One region of the Nanhaiella sioensis genome, then DNA from elsewhere that is predicted to be linked to it. Evidence: predicted binding sites of a transcription regulator. Region 1 holds the regulator's gene; each other region holds the start of a gene.
The links. The regulator LexA, encoded in region 1, represses DNA repair genes until DNA is damaged. The targets are predictions, from matches to a motif close to CGAACATATGTTCG.
Positions count from the first base shown of each region.

Region 2: the regulator LexA is predicted to act here: its motif matches at 3,243-3,256, upstream of V1503_RS01020 (YolD-like family protein).
Region 3: the regulator LexA is predicted to act here: its motif matches at 2,702-2,715, upstream of V1503_RS06075 (YolD-like family protein).

Region 1 is NZ_JBKAEG010000001.1:11,771-17,050, reverse strand. Features, by position in the region: gene V1503_RS00095 (alpha/beta fold hydrolase) at 1-257, opposite strand, end outside; gene V1503_RS00090 (TetR/AcrR family transcriptional regulator) at 439-1,044, opposite strand; gene lexA (transcriptional repressor LexA) at 1,738-2,361, opposite strand; gene yneA (cell division suppressor protein YneA) at 2,604-2,918, shown strand; gene V1503_RS00075 (YneB family resolvase-like protein) at 2,931-3,581, shown strand; gene V1503_RS00070 (DUF896 domain-containing protein) at 4,189-4,419, shown strand; gene tkt (transketolase) at 4,641-5,280, shown strand, end outside.
Region 2 is NZ_JBKAEG010000001.1:220,275-225,554, forward strand. Features, by position in the region: one part of gene V1503_RS01005 (IS3 family transposase) at 1-611, shown strand, start outside; gene V1503_RS01010 (hypothetical protein) at 1,705-2,136, opposite strand; gene V1503_RS01015 (hypothetical protein) at 2,714-2,974, shown strand; gene V1503_RS01020 (YolD-like family protein) at 3,284-3,613, shown strand; gene V1503_RS01025 (hypothetical protein) at 3,779-4,309, opposite strand.
Region 3 is NZ_JBKAEG010000001.1:1,320,214-1,325,493, forward strand. Features, by position in the region: gene V1503_RS06060 (amidase domain-containing protein) at 1-597, opposite strand, end outside; gene queG (tRNA epoxyqueuosine(34) reductase QueG) at 687-1,817, opposite strand; tRNA gene V1503_RS06070 (tRNA-Gly) at 1,982-2,055, opposite strand; gene V1503_RS06075 (YolD-like family protein) at 2,474-2,674, opposite strand; gene V1503_RS06080 (hypothetical protein) at 3,203-3,517, shown strand; gene V1503_RS06085 (beta-propeller fold lactonase family protein) at 3,778-4,851, shown strand; gene V1503_RS06090 (cytochrome D1 domain-containing protein) at 4,940-5,280, shown strand, end outside.

The DNA of each region.
Region 1 (5,280 bases):
GGGTCATTCGGATGAGTAAAAAATTCTGCAGCCCTGTAATAAAATGTTCCATTCATTATGCGTTTTTCATCAATAGCTTTTTCAGCCTGCTTTATCATTTCCTCCTTCCAATCTTCTAACTTTTTTATTCTGGTAGCTGCATCCACCATGTCTTCTTTTCGTGTGTATCCCATTGAATACCACCGATTCATTTGATAGTCTATAATTTTTGTTTTATGAAAATCATGGTATCCTACAGGATAATCAAATTGGGCCATATAATAACTCTCCTTTTCAAATTAAGCTCGTTATTTTGAAAAATAATTGAATGCAGAAAGGAATCATTACTTCAACGATGCACAGATGTAGCATATACCTTACTCCAAATTATCAGTTAGTCAGGTAGAGACATAAATCTTCACCTACTTTGCTGATGTCAACATGTGATGGTTAAGATCATTATTGATCTGTCAGGCCATTTTTAAGGAAATCAATTAAGTGGTTTAGACTTGACTCATAGTGATCAGGCTTTGACATATCCGCTACATCCACAATATTAGTGAACAAGAAACCAATTAATGATTGGACGAATTCCAGTGGTAGTGTCTGCCTAATTTCACCTTTGTTATAGGATGCTTCAATGAGCTTGTTCATTTGGTCATTATCCTGAAAATTATGCCTTGTCAACGCCTTTTCGTATATGGGAGTTCCTTTTTCTTTAATAAAGCTGTTTGCAAAACGATTAATATCTGGATATTCATTGGAAAATTGCATTCCAATTCGGATTTGTGTTTTAAATATCGAAAAAATGTCTTTGGAATAATCACTTGGATTCATAACCTTGGCAAGGAATAGTTGCTTTTTTTGAATCAACATGTCTATGAGATTTAAGTAAAGATCTTCCTTGTTGTTAAAATGGTAGTAAAATGAGCCCTTACTCATATTCGCTGTCTTCAAAATATGATTTAATGAGGCTTTGTCATAGCCTTTTTCCACAAATTCATTTAATGCTGCTTGCATTAACGCATCTGAATGTTCGAATTCTTTATTAAATCCTCGCGTCAATTACATCATCTCCTACAAGTTTTTAATCTTAATCGTTAGCTCTGTTCGTAAACTTTGTTGTTATAGTTCTTTATCCTGAAGATAAAGAATACCGTCATTTTATATGAGAATAGATGGCACGAAATCTAGCTGTATTCGTGTTTATTAGTGCAAAAAAACACGCTATGCTGAAATAGCCTGATAGTTAATGCTGCTTGCTTATTATACATATTAGACCGAATGGTCTAGACCGTCAAGTCTAATCTCAGGATAACAAGCATAAAATTGGTGACATAGTGGGGGATATGAGAAAAAGTGACTAAGAAAATCATTGAATGATAAATTTAAACTAAAGATTTTTTGCTTGAATTTTGTTTTTTTACTAAAAATGGACAGTATTATGAGTTTTATAGGAGCTTAGAAAAGGTGTCTTGAACGTTAGATATATACGTGTGTATATCTTAAAAGTAAAAACAGCAACCATTGTGAAAATAGCCAATCAAAATGAATTCTGAGGGAGCTTACAATATGACAAAAAAATCCTTAGCTCAGAGGTTCTAAGCTAAGGATTGGATTATAATATGAGATCGTATGAATACATTAAAAAGCATTGTGGACTGCTAACCTGTATGTTAATCTATCTGATTGGAACAACGTTTTAAAAGAGACTGTTTGTCAAAGAATAGATCATACATTCGTTATGTACAATAGTGTTTAATGGATGGTACGATACACCCCGATTACTTTTCCTAATATAGCTACATTACGAAGAATAATAGGTTCTAAAGTTGAGTTTTCTGGCTGAAGTCTTATGTAGTCTTTTTCTTTAAAAAATCTTTTTACTGTTGCCTCGTCATCCTCTGTCATTGCAACAACGATATCTCCATTTGAAGCAGTTTGTTGTTGCCGAACAATGACGTGATCCCCATCTAATATACCGGCCTCAATCATGCTATCTCCCATTACTTCAAGCATAAATACATTTTCGTCAGGGGATACAAGTTTATCAGGAAGAGGGAAGTATTCTTCAACATTTTCAATTGCTGTTATTGGTTGACCAGCTGTTACCTTTCCTATGATCGGTACATTCATGACGTTATTTTTTGGGATTACATCAGCAGGATCTAAATCTAATATCTCAATTGCTCTAGGTTTAGTTGGGTCTCTGCGGATTAGTCCCTTACTTTCTAAACGAGATAAATGACCATGAACTGTTGAGCTTGAAGCTAGCCCTACCGCTTCTCCAATTTCTCTAACAGAAGGTGGATATCCCTTTGATTGTACTTCTTGTTTTATGAAATCTAGTATGTCTTGTTGCCTTTTCGATAATTTTGCCATCGTTAGCACCTCATTATAATAATCTTTTCTATTGTTAGCATGTATACCCGTTCATAACATTAAAAAATTAAGATCATCTATTAATACTGTAAGGATATACTAGAAAGATTTTACTTTCATTCATTATAGCACGACTTGTTATGTATAACAAACGTAAGTTCGTAAAAATGTTGACATAAAACATTTGTTCGTATACAATAACTAAAAACGAACATGTATTCTGTTAATCAGGGGGACTTATTATGAAACAATCTAAAATTTACTATATCTTGTTTTTTACTGTTTTTATCGGCTTTGCTTTTGCACTAATTACTTCTTATAAGGATATCGAGAAAAATGATTATATTACTATTAAAGTAGAAGATGGAGATACACTTTGGGATATTGCGTCCGAGTATAGTAACAGTCACGATTTATCAATCAATGACTTTATCAGTTGGGTAGAGGATGTAAATCAAATAGCTCCTGATAGAATTTTTTATGGTGATGAAATTTATATTCCAGTGTTAAAATCAGAAGGTAATAAAATGTATGATACTTATGCAGTTAACAATTAATCGGAGGTAGAAATGGAAAAAGCAATAATATATTGTCGTGTTAGTACAAATAAACAAACACAGGAGACATCATTAACACGACAAAAGGCAGAATTACTCCAGCTTGCAAACAGTTACCATTTTGATGTGAAGAAAGTGGTTGTAGAAAGGGCAAGCGGATATGACATGGATAGAGATGGCATTTATGAGCTATTGAATGAAATTAAAGAACAGCATATCGATGCCCTTTTAATACAAGATGAGACGAGGCTAGGTAGGGGTAATGCAAGAATAGCTTTGCTGCATTTTATTTTAAAGGAAAGAGTTAAAATATACACAGTTCATCATCATGGAGAGTTACAATTGTCAGAAGCTGATTCCATGATGTTGGAAATTGTTAGCATTGTTGAGGAATATCAACGAAAAATACATAATTTAAAAATTAAACGGGGAATGAAACGAGCTATCGAAGAAGGATATAGACCTGAGAGGAATTTAAAAAACATCCATGTAAGCTCAGGTAGAGAAAGAAAGGAAATACCTATTGAGGAAATTATAAGGTTACGCCAAAATAATCTCACGTTTTCAGATATAGCGGCAACATTACGTGGTCTTGGATTTGATGTGTCAAAAGCAACGGTACATCGACGTTATAAAGAATATATGCATAATAATTTAGAGTAGATGGCTAACAATAGAATGAACGAATGCTGTAGTATACAAGTTACAATTGTATACTTATATTACGTTGTTATTGAAAGGCACTTTTCGTAAGCTTTGTTACTATTATTATGACATTAGTACCAAGAAAAGTGGCTTTACATGTTAGTCATCATTGTAGAGAAGAATAGATGCCACAATCTGCAGTTGAGTCTAAATATAAAAACAATCATCAATGCGAAAACAGCCTTTCGAAACTTGGTAGCTATTATAATAAAGGAATAGACAGTAAGACGGAGTTTTGAATGGGTCCCCAAAATTATAAGTAGAGAAGGTACGACAAAAGCTAGATGTATACGTGATTAATTCTTAGTCTGAAAAGCAACAGTCTGTATGAAAATAGGCTATTAAAATGACACTATTGGCAATATCATTGTATTCAACTAAAGTGGAAGGTTAAAACGTAATTATTAGCCGATTGACTATGTTTTCAGAGAAGAAAAAATCCAGCAATTGCTAATTGTATAAGTCTTTAGTTTTTTGTACTAAAACAAAACCGTTGAAAATGAAGCTCTCTTCTTGTAATATGTACAGAACATAATATCCTATTGAATAGAAAGGAAGCATTGACGTGTTATCAAATGAAAAAATTAATCGTATTAACTATTTGTCAAAAAAATCTAAATCATCTGGGTTAACGGATGAAGAAAAACGTGAACAACAAGATTTACGCAAGGAATATATTCAATCGTTTCGTAATTCGATGGAAAATACTTTACATTCAGTAAAAGTAGTAGATAAAGAAGGAAATGATGTTACGCCTACAAAATTAAAAAAGAGTAAGAATAGCCGTTTTCATTAAGGCTAGAGTTATTACCATTCGTAAATTTTTATTTTATAATCTTCCTAAATTATAAGCTGAATGAAGGAAGTTTAAGGATACATCATTTTATGTATGGTTTTTTGTACATACTATGAAAAGATGTTTTCTTGAACAAAATGTATCTTTTTTTCACAATGTATGTACATTTGTTCATTTTGAATATATGATATGTACTATAATGATTGAAAGGGTGGTATTTTATGTCACTTAATATTGATGATTTATCTATTGCTGCAATCAGAACTTTATCGATTGATGCAATTGAGAAAGCTAACTCAGGACATCCAGGCATGCCGATGGGAGCTGCTCCTATGGCATATACGTTGTGGACTAAATATATGAACCACAACCCGTCTAATCCTCAATGGTTTAATCGTGATCGCTTTGTATTATCAGCTGGGCACGGATCAATGCTATTATATAGCTTATTACATTTAAGTGGTTATGACGTAACGATGGATGATATTAAAAATTTCCGTCAATGGGGAAGCAAAACACCAGGGCATCCAGAATATGGGCATACTGCTGGAGTTGAAGCAACAACAGGGCCACTTGGTCAAGGTATCGCGATGGCTGTTGGTATGGCTATGGCTGAAAGACATATGGCATCTACATATAATAAAAATACATTTAATGTTGTAGACCACTACACATATACAATTTGTGGTGACGGTGACTTAATGGAAGGTGTATCAGCTGAGGCGGCATCGCTAGCAGGTCACCTTAAGCTAGGACGTCTAGTTGTGTTATATGATTCAAACGATATATCTTTAGACGGCGACCTCGATAAGTCATTCTCTGAAAGTATCAAAAACCGTTACCAATCATACGGCTGGCAGT
Region 2 (5,280 bases), 210 kb from region 1:
TAATGAAAAAAGCTGATATCCACTCTATTGTTAAAAAGAAATTCCGTCCATATAGTTCAAATGAGAAAGTTGTAAATCGAGAAAACATCTTGAAAAGAGATTTTTCAACTGCATCAATTAATGAAAAGTGGGTGGCTGATATAACTTATGTGCATACGGTGAAAGACGGATGGTGCTATTTAGCATCGGTGATGGATTTACATTCGCGAAAGATTGTCGGCTATTCCTTTTCAGAGGAAATGACAACAGACGTCGTAATAAAAGCTCTAGAAAACGCTTACGTAACTCAATTACCACCCGAAGGGTTAATTCTACATACTGACCTAGGTTCACAATATACAAGCCAAGCATTTACTGATCGTATTAAATCTTATGGTATAACACACTCCTTTAGCCAAAAAGGATGCCCTTATGATAACGCCTGTATTGAATCTTTCCACGCTATATTGAAGAAAGAAGAAGTAAATCATGTTCAATATCTAGACTATAAAACTGCCAATATCGCCATCTTTGAATTTATCGAAGCATGGTATAACAGAAAAAGAAAGCATAGCAGCATTGCTTATAAAACACCCCAAGCAATAGAAGAACTATTCAAAGACTCTGCATAAAACTTAATCTTTTTGTGTCCAAGATATTGACTCAAGTTCAATGTGACTAAAAAAAAACAAAGTATACGAAAGGAGCCAAATAAAAGAAATTTACAACCTGTCATTAGAGTTTGTTTTTCAATTATTCCTACCAGCTTAAGTAAGAGTTGTTGTTTCAGTTAATCATTCAAACTAATCTTGTCATATCTTTATAGTAATAATTATATAACAGAGAAGTTCGAATATGACGACAACAGTGATTGATGTGAAAACTGTGACCACTACTTTACCTGTTGTAGATCATGTTTATCTGCCCAACCTATCTTTCAATGGAAAACTCGCTAACTAAGCTAGCAATGACGAAAGAACTGTGTCGTCTTTGATGTAAAAATTACCACTATTCTGATGAGGATATTTCCATTATTCGCCACCTTTACTCCAGATGGCAAACTGCTTGTGTAGTTGAGAGTTCCTCTTGGCTTGACAGTCATGATTATTGGATAATTATCATTGGTCTAGAGTTATTGTCTATCAAGGTCACCTCTTTTCAACAAACTAGTTAATTATAAGAAACGCCCAACTCTACACATAGAGTTGGGCTGTTTTCATATCATCCAGTCAGTGAAATACATTGTATGTTTTTAAGGATAACAGTATATTTCAACGGCTTATTTTTTGTCCACCTTTTGTCCATCTTAACCGGTTTAAACTCCAAGATTCTCCTTCAAAGTCATCTTCAGCTTTAAGAGGCGATAGATATTGTGTAAAATTAATAGAATTTTAAGATATTGTTCGTCCTCTTCTTGAGTTTCCATTTTCCAGTTAATCACTTTTATACCCTCATGGAGTGGGATACTCGGAACATTTCTGTAAATCCCGTTTCATTACTAAATGAGTTCTCTTTGATACAACTTCAAGCTCATCAACTGCTATGGAATAAGTTAATGAGAAAAAGCAGATACAGACTTGAAGGAGATTAAGAAAATTCCCCTTATTTCATAAAGAGCAAATATCTCTACGGTAAGTTATTTATAATGTCTAATAGAAATACAAACGATCGCCCTTGAAGAAGAATATTTATTTTGAGGGTGATTTATTAAGTCAAATCTGCAGATTAGGGTGGAGGAGGGCTAGGTAACGAAGGACTAATACATCTATCGATCAGTTTATAAGAATAATTACCAATACAATCTCCACCCCCATCACTCATGCAGGCAACAGTGATATTAGATACATTTGTATATGCAATACTTAAAGTATTGCTATTTTCCGGATCATTTGGAAGAGGGATATCTAGTACAACATCTACACCGTTTGTCGTGATAGTAACACGAAGGCCACAGGCAGAATCCTCTCCTACAGCAATTGACCCGGACAATAGTCCTCTAAAGTTCCCACCAAAAACCGTCATAGATTGACCACAAGTAAGGTTGATATTTCTGGTTTGCGAATCAATTTCCATCGGACAATCGCAGCAAGCTATCTTTTCCGTACTGAGCGTCTTGGTACTTCCGCAACAGGAGGATTTTGAAACATAGGCACCCATAAAAGAACCTCTTTTCATCATTTGTTTGGAGTATTGTATGCAAAGTTATATATTTTTGATTAGACGGGTAAGTAAAAATTCTTTGGTGAACTGACGTCAACAAGTAAACTGGAACGTACAGCGATCACCGTTATTTTATCTGTAACCATGTTGCCAACACAACTGAGTTTTATAAATAGGATTTAACTGACATTACACAGTTAGAGATTAATAGACACAACATCCATTATGTTGATTAACTCAAAAAGATCCCCAGATAATTCTAGGGATTAGAAAAATGAAAAAGAGAAATATGGTTATGCATAACCATATTGTAATTTATCACATAAATGTTAAATATAGGATTATAATATTGAATTTATTAAGAACTTTTCAATTTTAGGTAATTGTTATTTTAACATTAGTGCTACAGACTCTCAGACATAATTATTATTGTTTTCACACTTCAGTAATCACTCTGCCTCATAGGTATAAATACATTTCTTATATTATGTACTAGTATCTACACATAAGTGCTTTATGAGACATACTATAAATTTGATATTTATATTAATTAATTGAGAGGATGAGGAATAACATGGCTCATAATTGTACTTTTTTAAGTTTATTCACTTTAGCATTCTGTGATTCTTGTAAAGAGGATTATGATATTGCGGGTAAAGTTGAAGGTGCCATTGATAGTTTAACTAACGTTGATATTGCTAAGCAATTTGAGAGAATGCTTGAGATTAGTGATGCAACAGACGATGCAGATTGCAGATTTCTGAGTTTATTCACTTTAGTATTCTGCGACTGTAAAGAAGAAGACCCTAAACCTAAACCACCTTGGGTTAAGTAAATATATATCTATTGTTATTCTTTACAACTGAAAGAGTACTCGAATTTGGGTATTCTTTCAGTTTGTCTAAGATTTTTATAATGATTTGAGACAAAATTTACTTTTCTTTATCGAACTATATGATAGATAAATGCAAAACTTTAACTCCTCTATTCATATAAATACAGATAATTAAGTTGGAAATTCCTTTCCGACTACAAAATATATTATTCCCAATCATTTGTGAGGATAGATAACTAGATTTTTTATAACTTATTTCTTTACTAAACGAACATATTTTCGTATATAATAAGTACAGAGGTGATACGTTTGAAAGATCGAGGAATTATGAAATGGATGCCCGCATTTATACAACCTGAACATATGAAGATGATGAAAGAAGCAAAGGCTGATTATTATAAGGTGCAAAAGCCTGTCTTAGATGAGCATGAGATAGAGGAAATTAATAGTACAGTCCTGGAAGCTTTGGAGTTTACACAGGAAGTGACTGTGACATATTTTGAGAACGGGGCTTTTAAGCCATGTATGGGATATATTCATTTTATAGATCAATTCCACAGGCATATTAGAGTAACCGATAAATTCGATGAAATACATATAATTAAATTTGAAGACATTATTAATGTACAAATAATATAACAAACATCATGATGTACCCGACAGAGTGAACACATAAAAAACCTACCTATAATGGTATATGTTATTTTGAGTAAGGATTATCTTTTTATATGGCTGTTTTCGCATTAATTGTTGCTTTTAAAAATAAGAGCACTCCAGCTCAATACTGGAGTGTACTCATATTTGTTACCCAAATAAACACCTTGCAACTTTAACTTCATTTTCTAATACACATGCTTCAGTTCTAATATCCACTTCAACAAAAACAAATATCTCGCATCCTTCAAACCTATCAGCTCTACATTCTGCCCTAGCTTCAACAACTCTACAGTTTTTGATTTCACAAGACTCAAATACATCAGGGATGTCTACAGTAATATTTCTCGTACAAACTGCAGGACATAATTCTCCACTAGGTGCTTGAGTTTGAACTAACACCGAAATTTGGAAAGTAGCACTTACATCTGCTGTTTTTAATCCAGTAATTGAACTATCCTCTTTGACCTCACAACAAGAATCTATAAAACATGCTCTACAATCATCTATACGAACAATTGGAAAATCATTGCATGTTTCTAAACAACAAATAATTTCTTCTTCACTCCTACATGTTCTCTCTTTTTTAACAGCTACGTTACATAATGTTATACAATCTAATTCTTCAACTGGCTCTGCTATTATTTGTGAAGGTTCACAAAATGTCACTTCTTTTTCCATAAATGTTTCCAACCCTTTCTTTTTTTTGTACACTATATAAGTATTGTTATTAACTAAAAAAGGGGATAGTTGGTTTGTACATTTTATGGAAAATCAATTAATTTACTAGTTGTTAACATGGAATATTTTTTTAAGTTGTTTTTGTTACACTCATGCTCTTACTTTCTTATCCCTTTCCATCTTTCCGTAATGTTCGTACCTTTCAAACTTAGCTAGTATTTATGCTTTCATGCAAAATTGCACCAAGCATTTGATTTTTTTCCAAATATTAAAACCATTTTTGAATCTTTGTATGTATTTATGTGATGAAAATAACTTTAATTACACTTCATTTTATATCACCTATTTACCCCCTATTACTTGGATTGGCTACACTTCATTCAAGTGACTAAGTCATTTCATTGCATACCAGCAATTAAGTATTTCAAAATACATAAAACCTCCATATTTATGTAACTATGTCACTTACATTATCTTGATTGAAATCATTTGCTTCAATTAATGAACAACTAAACTGTCATACTTCCTCACACAATTCCAACCTTTTACCTCTATACTAGATATTATGCTTATCTTGAAGAAGATTACATGGTAAGTATTTATGAATTACCGTTTTAGAGAGATTAACAAACAATTGAAGTCTAATTTAAGTAAAATCCTCATGTTTTTTTACAATTTTTTAACATCAATTTTATTCCTGTATACAAAAATGGAATCTTCATCATGATAACAAGGTAGTCAACCGAAAACCTCCTCATTATCTACAAATAATAGTAATTAGTTCTTATATCAATCCAAATTTACTAGTTCTAACAGTTTATTAAACTCCTATAGCATTCTTGTATACCGTTAATTGCTAATATTACTTTTTGCAAAATCCACCCTTTACTTAGAATACGGCTTTCAACTATTACTTTTTGTGATTCAAATTGATGAAATGTACATAGGACAAACATACACACATTACTAGA
Region 3 (5,280 bases), 1.3 Mb from region 1:
CCAACTATAGCTCCAACTATTCCCCGCCATCCACCACCCATTTGAACGATTAGGATATCCAACTAAAGGAGCACCACCTGCATGCAAACATTGTGATACAAAATTTGTACAATCTACTTCAAATGTTTTGTATTTTACATTATAGCTGTTCCACCAATTCTCAGCATATTTAACAGCTTCAAGTCGATCATACTTAAACGACTTCCTAGTTGCTTCAGATTGATTCCTATCCAAAGGTACATGTTCTTGCATACTTACAAAATTATTGTCTTCACAATCATTAATAAGATCATTTAACAGAAAGGAAGCAATTCTATGTTCACAAATCTCTTCAATGTAAAAAAAATCTCCCTGTTTCATTAAACTTCTATAGTGTAAGACATAATTAATACTCGTACTGCCAGCAATTTGTTTCTTCCCAAGTACTTTTCCTTTGACATTACATTTTAACACTTCTACTGATCGCTTATTACAAAGAGCTTGTTTTCTCTTGAGAGCTTGTTGTTCTTTTTCACTAAGAACATTGAAATTCGTGCTACTTTTATTTACATAGCAATCAATCCTATCTTTCACTAAAAAATGAATGCTCTGTTTCAAATAATCACCACCTATAAGCCTTCATTACTACCATATGTGGTGAAGTATAAATTATTAGCCAGATAACAAAAAAGTAAGTAACTGTATTACTATGAAAGTGAACAGAATAATTTTTCGTATTCATTTAAAACATCTGGATCATTCTCTTGTTCTTTAGTTTTATTAAGTTGTGACAAAATATCATGTTTTGCAATTTTTCCTAATGCCCATACTGCAGTCCCACGTATTACAGGACGTGGATCATCAGTAACTAGCTTTAATAAATCCGGAATTGCAGATTCATCCTTAAAATGTGCTAGCGCAATGATAGCATTTCTCTGAATTGGTTTTTTCCCTCTCCAAGATCCAGATACATGGCCGAATTTTTCTCTAAACTCTCTGTTACTTATTTGTAATAAGGGCTTTAATAGTGGCTTTGCTATTTCTGGGTCTGGTTCCATTTCTAAATGAAAGTGAGAGTCCTTTCCTTTATTTTCTGGACAAACCATTTGACATGTATCACATCCATATAGACGATTACCAATTTTCATGCGATACTCATCAGCTAAAAACCCCTTTGTTTGGGTTAAGAAGGCAATACATTTTGATGAATCCAACTGGCCACCTTGAACTAATGCTCCGGTCGGACATGCTTCTACGCACTTATTACAAGATCCACAACGTTCTTCTATTGGTTGATCAGGTTCAAATGGAATATTTGTTATTAATTCACCTAGATATACAAATGAACCAAACTCTGGTGTAATAACTGCACAGTTCTTCCCACTCCAGCCAATTCCTGCTCGCTCAGCTACTGCACGGTCAGATAATTCTCCTGTATCTACCATAGACTTACACTCTACATTAGGTACCCTTTCTTTAATAAAGTTTTCTAGCTTTAACAAACGCTCCCTTAAAATATGGTGGTAATCTTTGCCCCATGAAGCTCTACAAAAAATTCCTCTACGTTCATCTTTCGTACTTCGAGGTGCATTTGTCATTTTTGAAGGGTACGCTAGCGCAATGGATATTATTGAATTTGCTTCTGGTAATAATATTCTTGGATTCGTCCTTTTTTCAATGTCACTCTCTTCAAATCCTGATCGGTATCCAAGCATTTGTTGTTCTTGTAATCGTTCTTTTAATTGGGAAAACACGTTGGAGCTTGCAAAACCAATTTTGTCTATTCCTATGGAATGTGCATAATTAATTATTTCATCCTTTAAAGCTTGGATATTCATTAATAATACCTCCTTCCCCATTGTTATATATATAATTTCCTTTATGTTTAAAAACAGTTCATACACAGTAAACAAATCTAATACCACCATACTAACTTATTGTAAAATAAAAACGCAATGCTTCGTTTTCTTTGAACGAAACACTGCGTTGTGATTAGTATGTATGGAGCGGGTGATGAGAATCGAACTCACGACATCAGCTTGGAAGGCTGAGGTTTTACCACTAAACTACACCCGCATATGAAGTTGTAATACCGGTGGTCGGGGTCGAACCGACACTCCCGAAGGAACACGATTTTGAGTCCATTAAGGTCAAATACCGTTTAAAAGTCCGTTGTGACTACGATGAGTCAATCGTTGAATGTCCGTTGCGTACGACTCATTAACTGGGACGAATATAATCTTAACAGGATATGTCGAATTTTGCAATAGTTTATTCGAAAAAAGTTACGATTTATTTTCGCCCATTTTTATCCATACAGAATACGCCCTGCAATAAGGGCGCAATCTCACTCGTCATATACGTCCACTTCAACGCCCACCACTTCGCTAAATTTAACTCGCTTAAATCCCGTACTCGTTTCAACAACGTACTGCCTCGCCTTATCATCGATAAAATGTACTTCTCCAATTACTGTCGAAATAACACCGTCATGCTACGTCTTGAACTTAACGGTATAATGATACTCCATCGCTAAACAAATTCGTTCTTCCCATTCGGTTAACATATATTCGTCAACTGTCGGTCTTTCAACGTGGTAATACGCCCGTTCAGCCTCGCGCTTAAATTTTCCTTGTTCGGGCGTCTGAAATGCTGGCGCCCATTTTATGATTCCTCGGTCTTTTATCGCCATCATTAATCGCCTCCATAACGATATTATAACAGAACATTTGTTTGTTATTCAGCTGTTCGATTCGTCACAAGGTTATTAGCGAAATATTCAGAATTAATATATCAATAAAATTAACGGAGGTTGTACACATGCAAAAAGGCGAAAGGGAATTTACACGTTTTGTTGTAAGAGCAATTATGAGACGAGATATGACGAGTTCCTTCCTATTATATATGCGTAATAATTTACTAAACTATCGAATTGTAAAAAACGGAGCCGACCCCTATCTAAATGACGCTTATATCATTTGCGTTATAAATCCATAATTAATCGCGGACTTCCATTTTAAAGCCGGTGGTACGGATGATTTGGCGAAACAGTGGGCGAAGAATGCGATTAAGGACGTGATTGAGCACGGAAAAAAGACGGCGAGTGTGGTTTACGGGAGGGAGTTTAGTTGACTTATTGTCGTAAACTGTAAAAAATGATAGATTATTGGTATATTTGGTTTGTAAAGGAATCGCTAAGACAACGAGAGGAGGCTAACTCCCAGTGAGTGACTACGGCATATACGAAGAATTAAAAATGATATTTACGAAGTTGGAAGCGAAAGAAACTCTCCGCTGTTTAGGTGAAAATGATGAGTTAACGTTCACAGTTAACGAAGGAATGGTAAAAATTAAAAAGTCGTTTCCGAATCATTATTACGATTTTTATTATTATCATAACGATTCATTACTACGGTTTACAGCACCTCTTAATCTATCCAGCAACAAGGCAGCCGACGAATTATATAAGATTCGGAAATACTACAACGCACATTTACAAGAAGTAAACGCCGAAGAAATAGACATAAACTGGGGGTAGTTGCGATGTGGGATGAGCTTTATGCGAGCGTTGAGGAAGTCTCGCTTTTAACGCGAATAAATTTACAACTGTAAATTACTAACAACGGCAAGCCTACGCACATACATTTTATCAAGCAAAGTAATTTCGGCATTTACGCTTTGCCTGATCTGAACTAGCATTGCCCCGCTCATTACGAACGGGGCTTTTTCTATACTCACAACGAAAATCACCGCTTACATTAAAACAGACAGACAATTCAAAGGAGGTCAGTGTTATAAATGGTGTTGGCTTATATAGTAAATAATAGTAGTAGAAGTGTTTCTGTTATCAATACTAAAACCCATTCCGTTATTGCTACTATTCCTGTAACTAGCCCAGGTGCTAGTCCAAACAACATAGCAATTACACCCGACGGGAAACTTGCTTATGTTACAAATAATCAAATTCCTATTAATAATTCCGTTACGGTAATTGATTCAAAAACTCACTCGGTTATTGCAACTATTAATGTAGCTAATGGACCGTCAATGGTCGCTTTCACACCGGATGGAAAACTTGCTTATGTCGTAAACACAAGTATAGAAGGCTTTACAGAAAGACTTGTAACAGTCATAGATACCAAAACTCATTCGATTATTGCTACCGTTCAAGTCGGCTCGGCTCCAAACTCTGTGGCCTTCACACCAGACGGAAAACTTGCCTATGTAGTAAACGGAGCAAGTAACAGCAATAGTGTTTCCGCTATAGACGTGAAAACTCACTCAGTTATCGCTACGATTCCAGTGGGAAGCCTGCCGAATAGATTTGCGATTTCACCGGATGGAAAGTTAGCTTATGTGACAAATGTCACCGGCGATTCTTGTTCAGTCATAGACACAAAAACTCACTCCGTTACCGCTACGATTCCAGTTGGGAATCTACCATTAGGAGTCAAGTTTACACCTAATGGCAAACTCGCTTATGTTGTAAATTCAAATTCAGGCGGTACTGGTTCTATATCTGCAATCGACGTAAAAACTCACTCGGTTATTGCTACGATTCCGGTTGGTAATCCGAGCGACAGACCAGCCAACATCGCAATTACACCAGATGGTAAATTTGCGTATGTTGATACTCTTAGTGGCGATGTAGTGACGGCTATTGACATAAAAACCCACTCAGTTATCGCTACAATTCAAGTAGGCAATAGCCAATCTTTCAGTTTTGTCGAATTTACACCAGATGGTAAATTTGCTTACGTTGGAAACTCAAGCAATGGAACTGTATCAGTAATTGACGTAAAAACGCATTCAGTAATCGCAACTGTTGACGTAGGAACTAGACCGGCTTCCATCGCATTTACACCAAATTAACCCCGCTCTTTTCGAACGGGGTTTTGTAATTCTCTTAACGAAAATCACCGCATACACTGTTATAAACGAATAAAAGGAGGTCGGTACGATGGTACTGGCTTATGTTGCGAATTTTGGTTTCGGTGATAACACAGTTTCTGTCATCGATGTAAAAACACATAGCGTGATTGCTACTGTTCAGGTTGGAAATCAACCAAATTTCGTAGACTTCACACCTGACGGAAAATTCGCTTATGTGAATAGTGGTGATGATATTATTTCTGTCATCGATGTGAAAACGCATAGTGTAATTGCTACCGTTCAGATAGATTTTCCATTTTTTGTAGCGTTTACCCCTGATGGGAAACTTGCTTATGTGAGGAACGGTGCAGGTAACATTGTTTCCGTCATCGATACAAAAACGCACTTAATGATTTCTACTATTCAGGT